DNA from 3 places in the Bacillus sp. JJ1609 genome. Region 3 is predicted to be linked to each of the others. Evidence: riboswitches for the same ligand, from Rfam matches in the RefSeq annotation. Region 3 holds a riboswitch; each other region holds the start of a gene.
What was found. A riboswitch is a leader RNA that binds a small molecule or an ion and turns the genes downstream of it on or off. The one in region 3 is predicted to bind cyclic di-GMP.
Positions count from the first base shown of each region.

Region 1: linked by a shared signal. The riboswitch ahead of V7654_RS18020 (LPXTG cell wall anchor domain-containing protein) and the one ahead of V7654_RS18940 (hypothetical protein) in region 3 are both predicted to bind cyclic di-GMP.
Region 2: linked by a shared signal. The riboswitch ahead of V7654_RS07265 (anti-repressor SinI family protein) and the one ahead of V7654_RS18940 (hypothetical protein) in region 3 are both predicted to bind cyclic di-GMP.

Region 1 is NZ_JBALSS010000025.1:46,855-51,092, reverse strand. Features, by position in the region: gene V7654_RS18025 (class D sortase) at 1-30, opposite strand, end outside; gene V7654_RS18020 (LPXTG cell wall anchor domain-containing protein) at 90-1,592, opposite strand; cyclic di-GMP riboswitch class I at 1,746-1,838, opposite strand; gene V7654_RS18015 (iron-containing alcohol dehydrogenase) at 2,088-3,251, opposite strand; gene V7654_RS18010 (DUF378 domain-containing protein) at 3,452-3,685, shown strand; gene V7654_RS18005 (ornithine--oxo-acid transaminase) at 3,730-4,238, opposite strand, start outside.
Region 2 is NZ_JBALSS010000006.1:532,010-536,247, reverse strand. Features, by position in the region: gene treR (trehalose operon repressor) at 1-236, opposite strand, end outside; gene V7654_RS07270 (helix-turn-helix domain-containing protein) at 890-1,210, shown strand; gene V7654_RS07265 (anti-repressor SinI family protein) at 1,356-1,502, opposite strand; cyclic di-GMP riboswitch class I at 1,532-1,617, opposite strand; gene V7654_RS07260 (helix-turn-helix domain-containing protein) at 2,281-2,625, shown strand; gene V7654_RS07255 (pseudouridine-5'-phosphate glycosidase) at 2,891-3,802, opposite strand; gene V7654_RS07250 (carbohydrate kinase) at 3,815-4,238, opposite strand, start outside.
Region 3 is NZ_JBALSS010000026.1:29,173-33,410, forward strand. Features, by position in the region: gene xylB (xylulokinase) at 1-203, shown strand, start outside; gene V7654_RS18935 (glycoside hydrolase family 172 protein) at 204-1,319, shown strand; cyclic di-GMP riboswitch class I at 1,431-1,520, shown strand; gene V7654_RS18940 (hypothetical protein) at 1,594-2,286, shown strand; gene V7654_RS18945 (HD-GYP domain-containing protein) at 2,399-3,301, shown strand; gene V7654_RS18950 (hypothetical protein) at 3,411-4,064, opposite strand; gene V7654_RS18955 (TetR family transcriptional regulator) at 4,087-4,238, opposite strand, start outside.

The sequences.
Region 1 (4,238 bases), on a different contig from region 3:
TAAAACTATCGAAAATACCTTTTTCACCATTTTCACCTCAGATATAAATAAAGAGAGGAATGTCTTCCCCTCTCAAGTTTTTACACAAATTAATTCTTCAATGGATTCTTGAGCCTTAGCATAACTCCACCTGCTGCAATCAAGAAGCCAAGGATATAATACAGCACCCGGCTGCTTTCACCAGTTTGCGGAAGGACATCGCCACCAACCCAACCTTGTGAATCCTTCGATACTCCAGGTGTATTTCCTGAGCCAGAGTTCTTCACAGGAACTGGTAATGCACCTTCATTATGTTCTTCACCTACTAGCTCTCCTTGCATGCTCCAATTCACTTGAAGGGTTAGAACGCCATCTTCAATCTGGACCATTTCATCAGATAATTGGGTTAAGGGGATGACCTTTGTTTGCCCATTGCTTGTTAATTCGAGTCCTCTTAGCATTTCCACTTTCGCTTCTTTTGTTAAATAGATCGTCCAAACATGATTCACAAGCTTAAATTCAATGCGTTTCCCATTCATCATAATTACTGCAGCACTGTCGATTTTGCCCTTGCTGTCATCGATCATTAAACTTAATGTCTTGAATGTGTTTTTCAGAGGCATATCACATTTTTCAAGCCAGTAGTTAATCGTTCCTTCTGCCTCGACTCCAACCTTAAGATCACTTACAGGTACAACTAGCTCACCGCCGCTGGTAAAAACAATTTTAAAAGCAGTGATGTCTTCTTTTACAAATTCTCCGCCATCCAGCAATTTAAAGAGTGGTGATTTGCCTGGATTGGTCATTTCCTTCCACTCGCCTTTAAGCTCTACAAATACTGTTGCAGCTGGGCTTGTACAGTCCTTTAAATGCAAATGAATCTGAGTACTTTTATTTGCATCCTTATCCGGTACAGTTTCCCCATTTTCGGCCAGGTCACAATTTTCCAGCCCATAGTTGATCGTTCCTTCTGCCTCGACACCCACTTTAATTTCACTAACTGGAACAACTAACTCTTCTCCACCTTCAAAAACAAGCTTAAAGGCCGTTACATCATCCTTTACAAATTCTCCTGAATCCAGCAATTTAAAGAGTGGGGAGCTTCCTGGATTGGTCATTTCCTTCCATTCCCCTTTAAGTTCAACGAAGACACTTACAGTTGGGTTTACACAATCCTTCAGGTGCAAATGGATTTGCGTACTTTTATTTGTATTCACTACTTTTTCCGATACAGATTCTACCTTCATTTTTGTATCGTTCTCATTTGATGCACTCTCAACTGTTTTAGCATTTTCATCCTTCGTTTCAGTTTTTTCTTTATTATCCGCTTGCTGAACCTGTGTAGCTTCTTTTTTTACAGCTGAACTTTTTTCAGTATTGTTGTTATTTGAATTTGCTGTTTTTTCATTTTGAACCTTTGGTTTTGACGCTTCTTTTTGAGCTTGATTATTCTTTACTTCTTTCTTTTCGGAATCAGTCTGAGATGATTCTTTGCCATTTTTCACAGCCTGATTTTCGGCATTGCCAGCTGCAAATGTCCCAGTTACAGGCAGGCTAATGAAAAACAAAAGCATGATGGATAACAGAATGGATACATGTTTAATAGCTTTCAAATGTTTAATCCCCTTTTCATAATTATTTATCTTGAATACTTGTACTTTTAAAAGACTGAATATTCAGTTATTTAATTAGATATTTCTCCTCCCTTTCGATAAAATTCTGCGATTTTTTTGACAATAAAAGCCGCCAGGACAAATTTCTCATACCATGGCGGCTGGACGATCATAGCTGCCTAATTAGGCTGCCTTAGACTCCTGGCTTTGCGTCCCAGCTTTTCAGCTGGTTTGCTATTAGCATGGATGGTGAAGACCATTTATGTAAAATATCCCTTCAGCTCCATTGTCTTACAGTTAGAGAATTACCACAGTTAACCATCTTGTTAAACATTTAGACCTATAAATTTTATTGGTAATTTTTTCTTTAGTTACATTTTTTAACCGAGAACAAGGATAATATAAGTGTTTCAAGCCTTTTTAGAGATGTGTTGTTATGTATATTTTCCTAAAAAAATGAAAAAGGACCCGGTTTGCCCGGGTCCTTTTTGACTTTTACAAAGACTTGCGATAAATTTCAACCACATCTTCGTGGGTCAATTTTGTGAAATTGCCAAATTCTCCATTTACCATTGCTTTATCTGCCATTACTTCAATCTTGCTGTCATCGATATCATAATCTGCAAGTCGGGACGGAGCACCGATGCTTGACCAGAATTCACGCAGCTTTTCGATTCCTTCAAGGCCAGCCTCTTCATCTGTCTTGCCTTCAGGATCAACGTTGAAGACCCTGACAGCCATTTTCTTGAAGCGTTCTGGTTTTACCTTCAGGTTGTGCTTCATCCAATTCGGGAACAGGATTGCAAGTCCTCCTCCATGTGGAATGTCATAAACCGCTGAAACGGCATGTTCGATGTTATGTGTAGCCCAGTCACCGCGGTAGCCCATTGATAGCATACCGTTCAATGCCATAGTGCCTGCATATAAAATAGTTGCGCGATGCTCGTAGTTTTCAAGATCTGCTAGAAGCTTTGGCGCTGTTTCCATAACAGTCAGCAGCAGGGATTCACACATGCGGTCCTGAAACTCAGTGTTTTCAGTCAAATGGAAATAGTGTTCGAAAACGTGAGACATCATATCGACGATTCCGTAGATTGTTTGGTCTCTTGGTACAGTAAATGTATTCACAGGGTCCAGGATGGAGAATCTTGGGAACGTCACCGGGCTGCCCCAGCCGTATTTTTCATTCGTTTCCCAATTCGTGATAACCGAACCTGCATTCATTTCAGAACCTGTTGCAGCAAGAGTCAACACAGTTCCGAATGGAAGTGCTTCGGATGCGAACGCCTTCTTTGTCACAAGGTCCCATGCATCGCCATCATATTTAGCACCTGCAGCGATTGCTTTTGTGCAGTCGATGACACTTCCGCCGCCTACCGCAAGCAGAAATTCAATTCCTTCTTCCTTGCAGATTTGAACGCCCTTTCGGACAGTTGATATACGCGGATTAGGCTCAACACCGGAAAGCTCAAATACTTCTGCGCTAATTTCTTTTAAATAGTTCAGGACAGAATCATAAAGCCCGTTTCTCTTTATACTTCCGCCACCATATACAAGAAGAACTTTTTTGCCATATTGAGGCACTTCATTCTTCAGTTCTGCCAGCTGGTCTTTTCCAAAAATCAATTTAGTTGGATTATAAAATGTGAAATTATCCATTTAAATCACCTTCCTTATCGCCAATTATGTTCCTTTTTCGTATGCAATGCAAAAATATTGCACTTCTTAATGTTCTCCAATGTTCTGTGAAATGTTACAGCTTTTTTTATACGAGTAATGGTTAAGTGCAGTGGGGATGAATAATAATCTTCCTGCTGAATCAACCTATATGTGAATCAATATTTTAAGGAGGAACATCCATGAGTGGTATTCAACGTATTGCATTGGTTCTTACGATTATTGGTGCTATTAACTGGGGCTTAGTCGGATTCTTCCAATTTGATCTTGTTGCAGCCATCTTCGGAGGTCAGGACTCAGCATTGGCCAGAATAGTTTATGGCTTGGTAGGACTTGCAGGTTTAATCAATCTTGGACTTCTTTTCGCTCCAAGCGAAGAAGAAGAAAGAGCAGCAGAACCAAGGGCCACAAGATAAATACAAAAAAACCCGCCGATGGGCGGGTTTTCTAGTGTATTTGATTATGATAATACCTTCTTGATCCGCTCAATCGCCCAATCAAGATCTTCCTCGCTAATAACGAGCGGAGGCGCAAAACGAATGACAGTATCATGTGTTTCTTTGCAAAGCAACCCTTCCTCTTTCAAATCCTCACAGTATTTACGTGCCGGCTCGGTCAATTCTACACCGATGAAAAGTCCCCGTCCGCGGATATCTTTTATCATAGGGTTATCGATTTCACGAAGCTTGCTGATGAAATATTCTCCAAGTTCAAGAGATCGTTCAGCCAGCTTTTCGTCGATCAGTACATCAAGTGAAGCAATTGATACCGCACAAGCCATCGGATTGCCGCCGAAAGTTGAACCATGGGAACCAGGATTGAAAACACCTAGTACATCATTGTCTGCCACAACGCAGGAAATTGGGAATACCCCTCCGCCTAGTGCCTTACCCAGGATATACATATCAGGCTCGATGCCTTCCCACTCACATGCAAACATTTTTCCTGATCTTGCAAGGCCAGCCTGGA
Region 2 (4,238 bases), on a different contig from region 3:
CCGGAAATCGGGAACTGATGCCTTTTTAAATCCAGCACCAGCGAGCCCTTCCCGCGAATCTTCTGGATAAATCCATTCTGCGCAAGCAAATTCAATGCTTTCCTAATGGTCTCCCTCGAAGTTTTATAGCTGTCAGCAAATTCATTTTCTGACGGCAGGATTGTTTTCGGCTGATAATGGCCCTCTTGAATCATTCTCGCGATCTCTTCATATATCAACAAATACTTTTTCTGCATCATATTCCCCCGTGCCTATACTGATTGCTATCATTTTACCTTTTTTTCCGGGTTTTGAGAACAAATGTGGTGCTAAAGACTCTTATTAAATGGTTCAGTTAAGGAACAGAGTGCTTTTGTTTTTTTAGTTGCGAGACTACTTCTGCTGAAATGGGATTAAAAACGGAGAAACTGGGATTAAAAATACTGTAACTGGGATTAAAATGCTCAAAACTAGGATTATCTCTACAGTTGGCCGCGACTTTGGCAGCTCTGTTGATTGGAACAGAAAATGCTGCTGCCTTTCCATCGTGCGTGGTTCATTCCAAGAAGCTGTTCAGTGTCCTCCGGAAAATGCGGTTCAGGGAAGACCTAGGTAGTCCGCAAGAATGATTATTTTACCCCGCAGACGTGGGATGCTTCCCGATTGCCCGAGGTAACAGCGCCTATGATTATCATGATTCTGAGACTTAAATCCTGTAAAATTAAGTCGATATAAAATTAGTGATTGAAATTCCACTAATTTTCCCAACATGAGCTCTGCAAAAACTTCAAAAAAGTACCCTATAGGAAAAATAAATTGGTTATAATTGTTCTATAAGATGTTCTTAATATGGAACTGTTTAAAATGATTTGTTATGATATAAATATAAATTGATAAGGTGTGGATAACTATGATCGGTGAGCGCGTTAAAAAACTTCGACTTGAAAAGAAAATGTCGTTATCCGAACTGGCCGAACAAGCTGGCGTCGCGAAATCATATTTAAGCTCTTTGGAGCGCAATCTTCAAACGAACCCTTCAATCCAATTCTTAGAGAAAATCGCTGCTGTCCTTCATATCCCTGTGGACCATTTAATCCACGAACAGCCAGACAAGGAGAATATGGATTCTGATTGGGTGAACCTTGTTAAAGAGGCAATGGATTCTGGAATTTCCAAAGATCAATTCCGTGAGTTTCTGGAATTCAATAAATGGAGAATTCATAATAAGTAACGTTCGGTGGATAGCCTAGGCTGTCCTTTTTCTTTGTTTTGTGCAAATCAACACACCGCCCTTAGGATCGCATGCAACTCTCCTAAAAATAAAAAGCACCTCCAAAAAGAGCTGCTTGATCAATTTTTTATTATATATGTAGGTTTTAAAGCTCAGTACCAACTGATTGGCCATTGAAGTTTGTTAAAAACTCTCGAATTTCCTCTTTATTTAAGCCCATTTCTAGTGCTTCCATGATTAACTGCATCCATTCTGTATCCAGTTCTTCGAAAATTGCCTTCTCACTAATCACTTTCTTCCCCCCAAAATACTATTTGTATTCCAGGCAGTCCGGCCATCATAGTACATTGCACCTTAGATCCGTGACTTTGCGTCCTAGTTTTTCAACAAGTTTGCCTTTTTCTGTGCCTTTTTTCATATCCTTAACTCCCAATATCATTGTATATGGTTCTTTTTATTTATAATGTAGGTATTTGTCGGTTACTTTTTATCGATTATTTCTTTTTTTTTCCACAGAATTACAAAAAACACTTGTTGTCTTGGTAAGTTTTCAGAAATTTCAAGCATTTATAAGGACTTTTTTGTCATATTTTATACCTAATTGTTGAACAGTTTTTTTATTCTTACCCCCAAAAATTATTGGCGGACTCTCTACGAGTAGTTTCTTTTTTATATGGAGCGTTATTCCATCGGTTTAAAATGGCCACTTTTTCAAGAGTTACTGCTTGAAAAAAGGGATATCTAGTTAAATCATGACCACAAACAGGGCAAAGCCACTCCCCTACCTCATTGCTGCTATACGATGGACGATTGCATCGATCACAGTTTTTTCTGTACATCCCCTTCAAAACCTCCTGGGCAAGAATAAAAGCCGCCTACGTTCTTTATAAAGTATAGTTCAATAGAATCATTTATGAAAAAGTCTAAAAAATGCCGAATTATCCCAAAAACTCACTTTATTCGTTCGTTTTAAAGAATATACTCTGTTTTTCTTACATTCTTGTATTTTTAAAAGAACTCAAATGTTCGTTATAATGAATAGATGAATTGATTTTAAGGAGAATAATCATATGATGGTTGGAGAGAAAATTAAAAGTCTGCGGATAAGAAAAAAGTACTCGATCACTGAGCTATCTGAAAAAGCAAATGTGTCGAAATCTTATCTTAGTTATATTGAAAGAGGCATTCAGAAGAATCCCTCCCTGCAAGTGTTATCTCGTCTGGCCAAAACGCTGGACACTACGGTTGAATATTTAATGGGGCACGAGATAAAGGTCAACAAGAATGGTATTCCAATTGATCAGGAGTGGCTCTTGCTTGTGGATGAAGCGATAAAGAACGGAATCAGCAAAGAAGATTTTTCCTTTTATTTGGACTTTGTGAAATTCAAGAATAATATTAATCACGACAAATGATAGCAAAAACAAATCAAGTACTTTTGGCGAGTATCCTCAGTCACCCTGCCCTCTCATCCTCCCAACTATTTTTTTGTTACTAATAAAATACAACTACGCCAATCTATTTAGACCAATTTTTAAAATTTATTGCATTAGAGTGCGTTATTCTTAGACATGGTTATGTATCAAGACTTTTCAGTAACTTACAATTCATAAAATATCCATCAGTGATAGCGACGCATAAAAAAAAAGAACCAGCATCATGGCTGATTCTCTATTTGCTCTATTTTGCAAGGCTGACAGCGATCATCGCTCCTACCCTGGCATTGTTTTTGACAAGCGCGATATTTGCAGCAAGACTCTTTCCTTCTGTTAATTCTTTTACTTTTCCCAGCAGGAACGGAGTAACCTGTTTGCCGCCGATTTGATTTTCTTTCGCTTCAGCCAGTGCTTTTTCTATGACACTATTGATTAGGCTTTCCTCTAGAGCATGTTCTTCGGGAATCGGGTTTGCCACCACGACGCCCCCATTCAGCCCCAGCTCCCATTTTGTCCGGATCATATCTGCAACTTCAGCGGTTGTATCCAGGCGGTAATTCACATTGAATGGACTCGTCCTCGTATAAAACGCTGGCAATGTGTCCGTTCCAAAGCCTACGACTGGAACTCCGTATGTTTCCAGATATTCAAGTGTCAATCCCAGATCTAGAATAGACTTCGCGCCTGCACAGACGACGGCTACATTTGTATTTGCGAGCTCCTGAAGGTCAGCGGAAATATCCATTGTCAATTCTGCTTCTCGGTGGACGCCGCCAATTCCCCCTGTGACAAACACTTCAATTCCGGCTAACTCTGCGCAAATCATGGTTGCCGCTACTGTAGTCGCACCATTTTTCTTGGAGGACAATAAGTATGGCAGGTCACGCCTGCTCGCTTTTTCAACATCCTTGCTCTGTCCCAAATATTCCAGCTCGTCATTTGACAAGCCAATCTTTATTTTTCCGTCAAGGATGGCAATCGTAGCAGGAACTGCTCCATTTTCCCGGATGATTTCCTCAACTTCTCTTGCTGTGTGGATATTCTGTGGATAAGGCATTCCATGAGAGATAATGGTAGACTCAAGGGCAACAATAGGCTTGCCCTTTTCTCTTGCTTCGATTACTTCCTGTGAAAATTCAAGCCACTTCTCTAGCATCCTATATCCCTCTTATTTAAAGTTTTGTTTATACGTGTCGAGCAATTGTTTATTATTTAAAATTGGATTCACTGTTTCAATTGTCTGCAAGGTAAGAATCGAGCAAGCCATGCCTATTTTGCAGGCATCCTCTGTTTGGATCCCATTTAGGTGAGCATAGATAATTCCTGCTGCCAGGGAATCCCCAGCTCCGGTCACATCGATCACGGATATGCTCGGCGGGATAAGCACGCCCGCTTCTCCTTTAGATGAAAAATAAATCAGCCCATTGTCTCCCCTGCTGATGACGACCTTCTCGACGCCCTTATGTATAATCAACTCAGCAGCTTTAAAGAAGTCGCCTTCATTTTCAATGACGACTCCTGAAATGGCTTCTGCTTCGTCCTTGTTGGCAATCAGCCAGGTCACACCGGACAAATCCTCTGGCAGTTTTTTC
Region 3 (4,238 bases):
CGGAGGAGCAAGCAGCAATGGGGGCTGCTATTGTTGCTGGGTTGAGTGTGGGAGTCATTGAATCACTAGATTCTGTTGCTGGATTATTAAAAGATAAAGTAAAGCTTATGGCAAGTCCAGTGGAAGAAGCTGTTGAAGCCTATAACAAGGGTTATGAATTTTTCCGAAAAATTTATAACCAGAATGTAAGGGAGGATTTCTAAATGAGTATGCTTGGCAACTTACCATTTGACTTAGGTGGAACGACACGGCAAATATCACCGGAAAATCCGACAGGTGAGAAAGGAAAGGCTTGTCTATGGGAACCTAATCCTTCAGATCCCTTTTTAGAACATAGCGATGCTGCTCTTGACCTTGGTAAAGGCTATAAGGTACGGCCTTTTATTAACGTGAGATCAGGAGAAACGGCAGTGTTGGCTGACATTAAGGGTATGGGGATGATAAATTACTTTTTTATCACTAGCAGTCTAGAAAACTATAGTGAGCTTGTGTTGCGGATTTATTGGGATGATGAGGAACATCCTTCTGTAGAATGTCCATTAGGAGCTTTTTTCGCAATGGGGCATGATAGTCAGCCTCATCTTGTTAATTCTATACCAGTCGTGGTGGCTCCAAGAAAAGGCTGTAATTGCTACTGGCAAATGCCGTTTAGAGAAGGAGCCAAATTTACCTTAAGTAACGAAGGGCCGATAGATTCGTTTATTGTAGCTTACAAAATTCAATACAAATTGAAGGAAGTTCCAAAGGATGCAGGCTATTTTCATGCTCAGTATCGCAAAAACGTGACGAGTATTGAAGATCCCAACTATGTGATTGTCGATGGGATAAAGGGCAAGGGGAGTTATGTCGGTACATATTTGGCTTGGAATGCTCTTTCGAGTAATTGGTGGGGGGAAGGTGAAGTTAAATTTTACCTGGACGGAGATACCGAATACCCGACCATGGCTGATACGGGAACGGAAGATTATTTCGGAGGGGCATGGGGTTTTTCAAATGTCGATACGTCAGATAACCAAACTTTTCAGAACAACGAGCAAGCCTTTAGTTACCCTTACGTAGGAATGCCGTTAGCTAAAATTGTCAATGACCATGCGCCCCGGAAGTACAGTCTTTATCGGTGGCACCTACTAGACGCCATCGGCTTTGAATCAGACCTAAAAGTCACTGTTCAAACCCTAGGATGGTACCCAAACTTCCCGAAATATAAACGATACAAACCCTTGAGCGAAGACATCGCATCCGTCGCCTACTGGTATCAACAAGAACCTCATAATCCATTTCCTGCACTGCCAGATTGGAAGAAAAGGTGGGATCGATGAGGGTGCGCTGGAACCGTCGCCATGTTCCGGATATTGTTAGAATATACAGAATTTAAAGTTTTTTAGTAGACTTTCCAGAAAAATCCTGATATATTTGCATTAGATAGTTAAATAGTACTAGGGCAACCTATCTGAAAAGGTAAGGACGCAAAGCTATAGGGGCTAAAACAGGATTTCCCGTTAAGCCAGCCAGTTGCAGATCACGTGAGCCCTCTTGTTTTAAGTGGGTTTTTTGTTTGGGTTATTTTAACTAATAGAGGAATGGGGAGAAGGCATGAAAAAACTAATGTCTATTGTGTTTTCGGTAGCATTGATTCTGGGAATTGCATCTACAGCCTCAGCAGAAGAAAATCGTGATGTTCAGAGAGCATTGGAATTGATTGAGAAAACCAATATGGAAATTGAAAAGAAGATTGCCAAAGGTGTGGAAGAGGCAGACGAGATAAGGGTGGACTATTTGGAGGATGTTCGGAAGATTGAAGAGGGTAAAGAGATCAGAAAAATAAATGAAGAGAAGGAAATCGTGTTATCTGAATTAGCGAAAGTGGAAAATGATGAAAAGAAGAAAGAAAAACTAAATGAGAAGTTAGCAAAATTAGAGATTAAGTTGGTAGAGGAAACGGAGAGACTTAATGCGAAACTCCTGAAAATCAGCCAGGAATTAGATGAACTGACAGCCTTGCTTTTATCGGCGGAAGGCAAGGATGAAAAGAAAATCAGGGAAAAGATCAGCAAACTGGAAGAAAAGATGAACAAAAGAGAAGAGATGCATCAAGCCAGAACCGAGAAATACGTGGAAGACCTTGATAAGGTCATCGGCAAAGTTTATGATGAAACACTTGAGATGTCTAATGAGACAATTAAAAAGGTTGCCGAATATGGGGTTACGGCGGAGTGCAGCTGGCAACTTGTCCGTTTTGGCGATAAGGAAGTCTGGATTGATCCTGTCAGAGTCGTAGGTCTTTAAATTACTGAAAATTAAGATTGTATAAACTACTTAAATAAATTACAATTATAGGTAAAGAGTCTATAGAACTACTATAGGCTCTTTTTGTAATTTTTCGTTAGAGGTGGTTCATGTGCCATTTCATCTTGGCCAAAAAGGAACGAATATTGAAGAATTCCAAGCTGAACATTTTTCGATCAGTTTACTAGGGCGAGGCGGAGGATCAGAAGTAATGGTCCAGACGATCGTTAAGGATACTCTTTTTTACGTATATCCAAGTGAGAACCCGGATGTCATGGAGTTTTTCTACATCCTGGAAGGGGAACTGGAATGTGAACTGGACGGAGAGAAAATAAAACTTGGGGCGCATGATTATTACTCTGCGATGAATATTGAAAAGCCAATCCATTTTAAAACTCTAACAGATGTTAGGTACTTATGGGTGATAACGGAGCCTACTTTTTATCAATTGAGCGAGAGTATTCAGCGTCTGAAAAATATTGTTAATGAGGTTGAACAGAAGGATCCATATACGTATAAACATAGTGAAAGAGTGTCTCAATATGCAATGAAAATTGCCAAAAAACTCAAGCTTTCCAAAGAAACTCTGGAAAATTTGTATATATCCTCGATCCTGCATGATATTGGAAAAATACATACGCCTGTTGAAATTTTAAACAAGCCGGGTAAACTGACAGATGAAGAATTTTCAGCAATTAAGCGCCATCCAATAGATGGTGCCCAAATGGTGAAGGATCTGTATTATGAGGGCATCGCTGCCATTATTGAACAACATCATGAAAGACTGAACGGATCCGGGTATCCATATGGATTGAAAGAAGAAGAAATCACCCTTGAAGCCAGGATCATAGCCGTCAGCGACAGCTTCGATGCGATGACAGAGGATCGAGCCTATCGCAAGGCGTTTACTGCCGAATACGCACTAAATGAACTAAGAAGATTAGTAGACACACATTATGACCGAGAAGTAGTAGCCGCCCTTGAAGAAGTGTTAAAAGAGGAAGGGCATGTGTAGAAGCACAGGGACGTACCTTGTGCTTCTTTTGTTAGCCTCAATTTCTGAGCAGAAAGACGTTTTCCATTTCGGATACCTTCTGTCTGCGACAAGAGAACCGTCCCCATGTTCATGTTCCTTTTACCAAGAGAACCCCATTGTAAATAAACCATGCTGGAATAAACAGTAATCCTCCTAATCCCATGCCAATCTGTACGAAGATGGAGAGGCCGGTCACGTTTCCAAGCACAGTCAAAATAAAACATCCTCCACTTAGCATTCCAAGGATGGATAATGCTCTTTGCTTTTTCCTTCTTAAGGTCATGGCACCAAAGGTAAAGATCCAAAGGCCAACAAAGCCAAAATCCAGCCATCCTTGTGGGCTAAGTTCCACCAGACCTGCCCATGAAAGGACTACTGTTTCGAGAATTTCTCCGCCCCTGTGTACTGCCTGATGGCTTAATTCATGGTCCAATCCGGTTTGTCTGAAATTATTGATGGCTAATAACGAAAATCCAATGATGGCCATGATTTTAGCGAACGGATACCATTCACTGTGCTGTGTAATCTCTTCAATGGTCCTGGAAAGAGTAAGGACCACCATGATGCCTAACACTCCTAAAAATCCTAATATATAATGGACGGCTACCAGCTGATTCATATACGTAACATGGTCAACTACAGCATTTTCTCCTGGAGGGGACAGCAACACAATAATGACCGTTACGATATACAACACGCCAACAAGGATGGCAGAGATCCCGCCTAATTTCGTCGATTTCATAAGACAGCTCCTTTTTTTTGATTTAATGATTGGGTTTTAAAACTAAGGCAAGATAAGTATGAAATGCTTCAAACTGGGATCTTAAGTTCGTTTTAACAGGACCTAAATGAAAACAGCCTATATACAATCCATCGCAAAACGTGATAATCGTCCCGGCAATATCATTGATTGGGA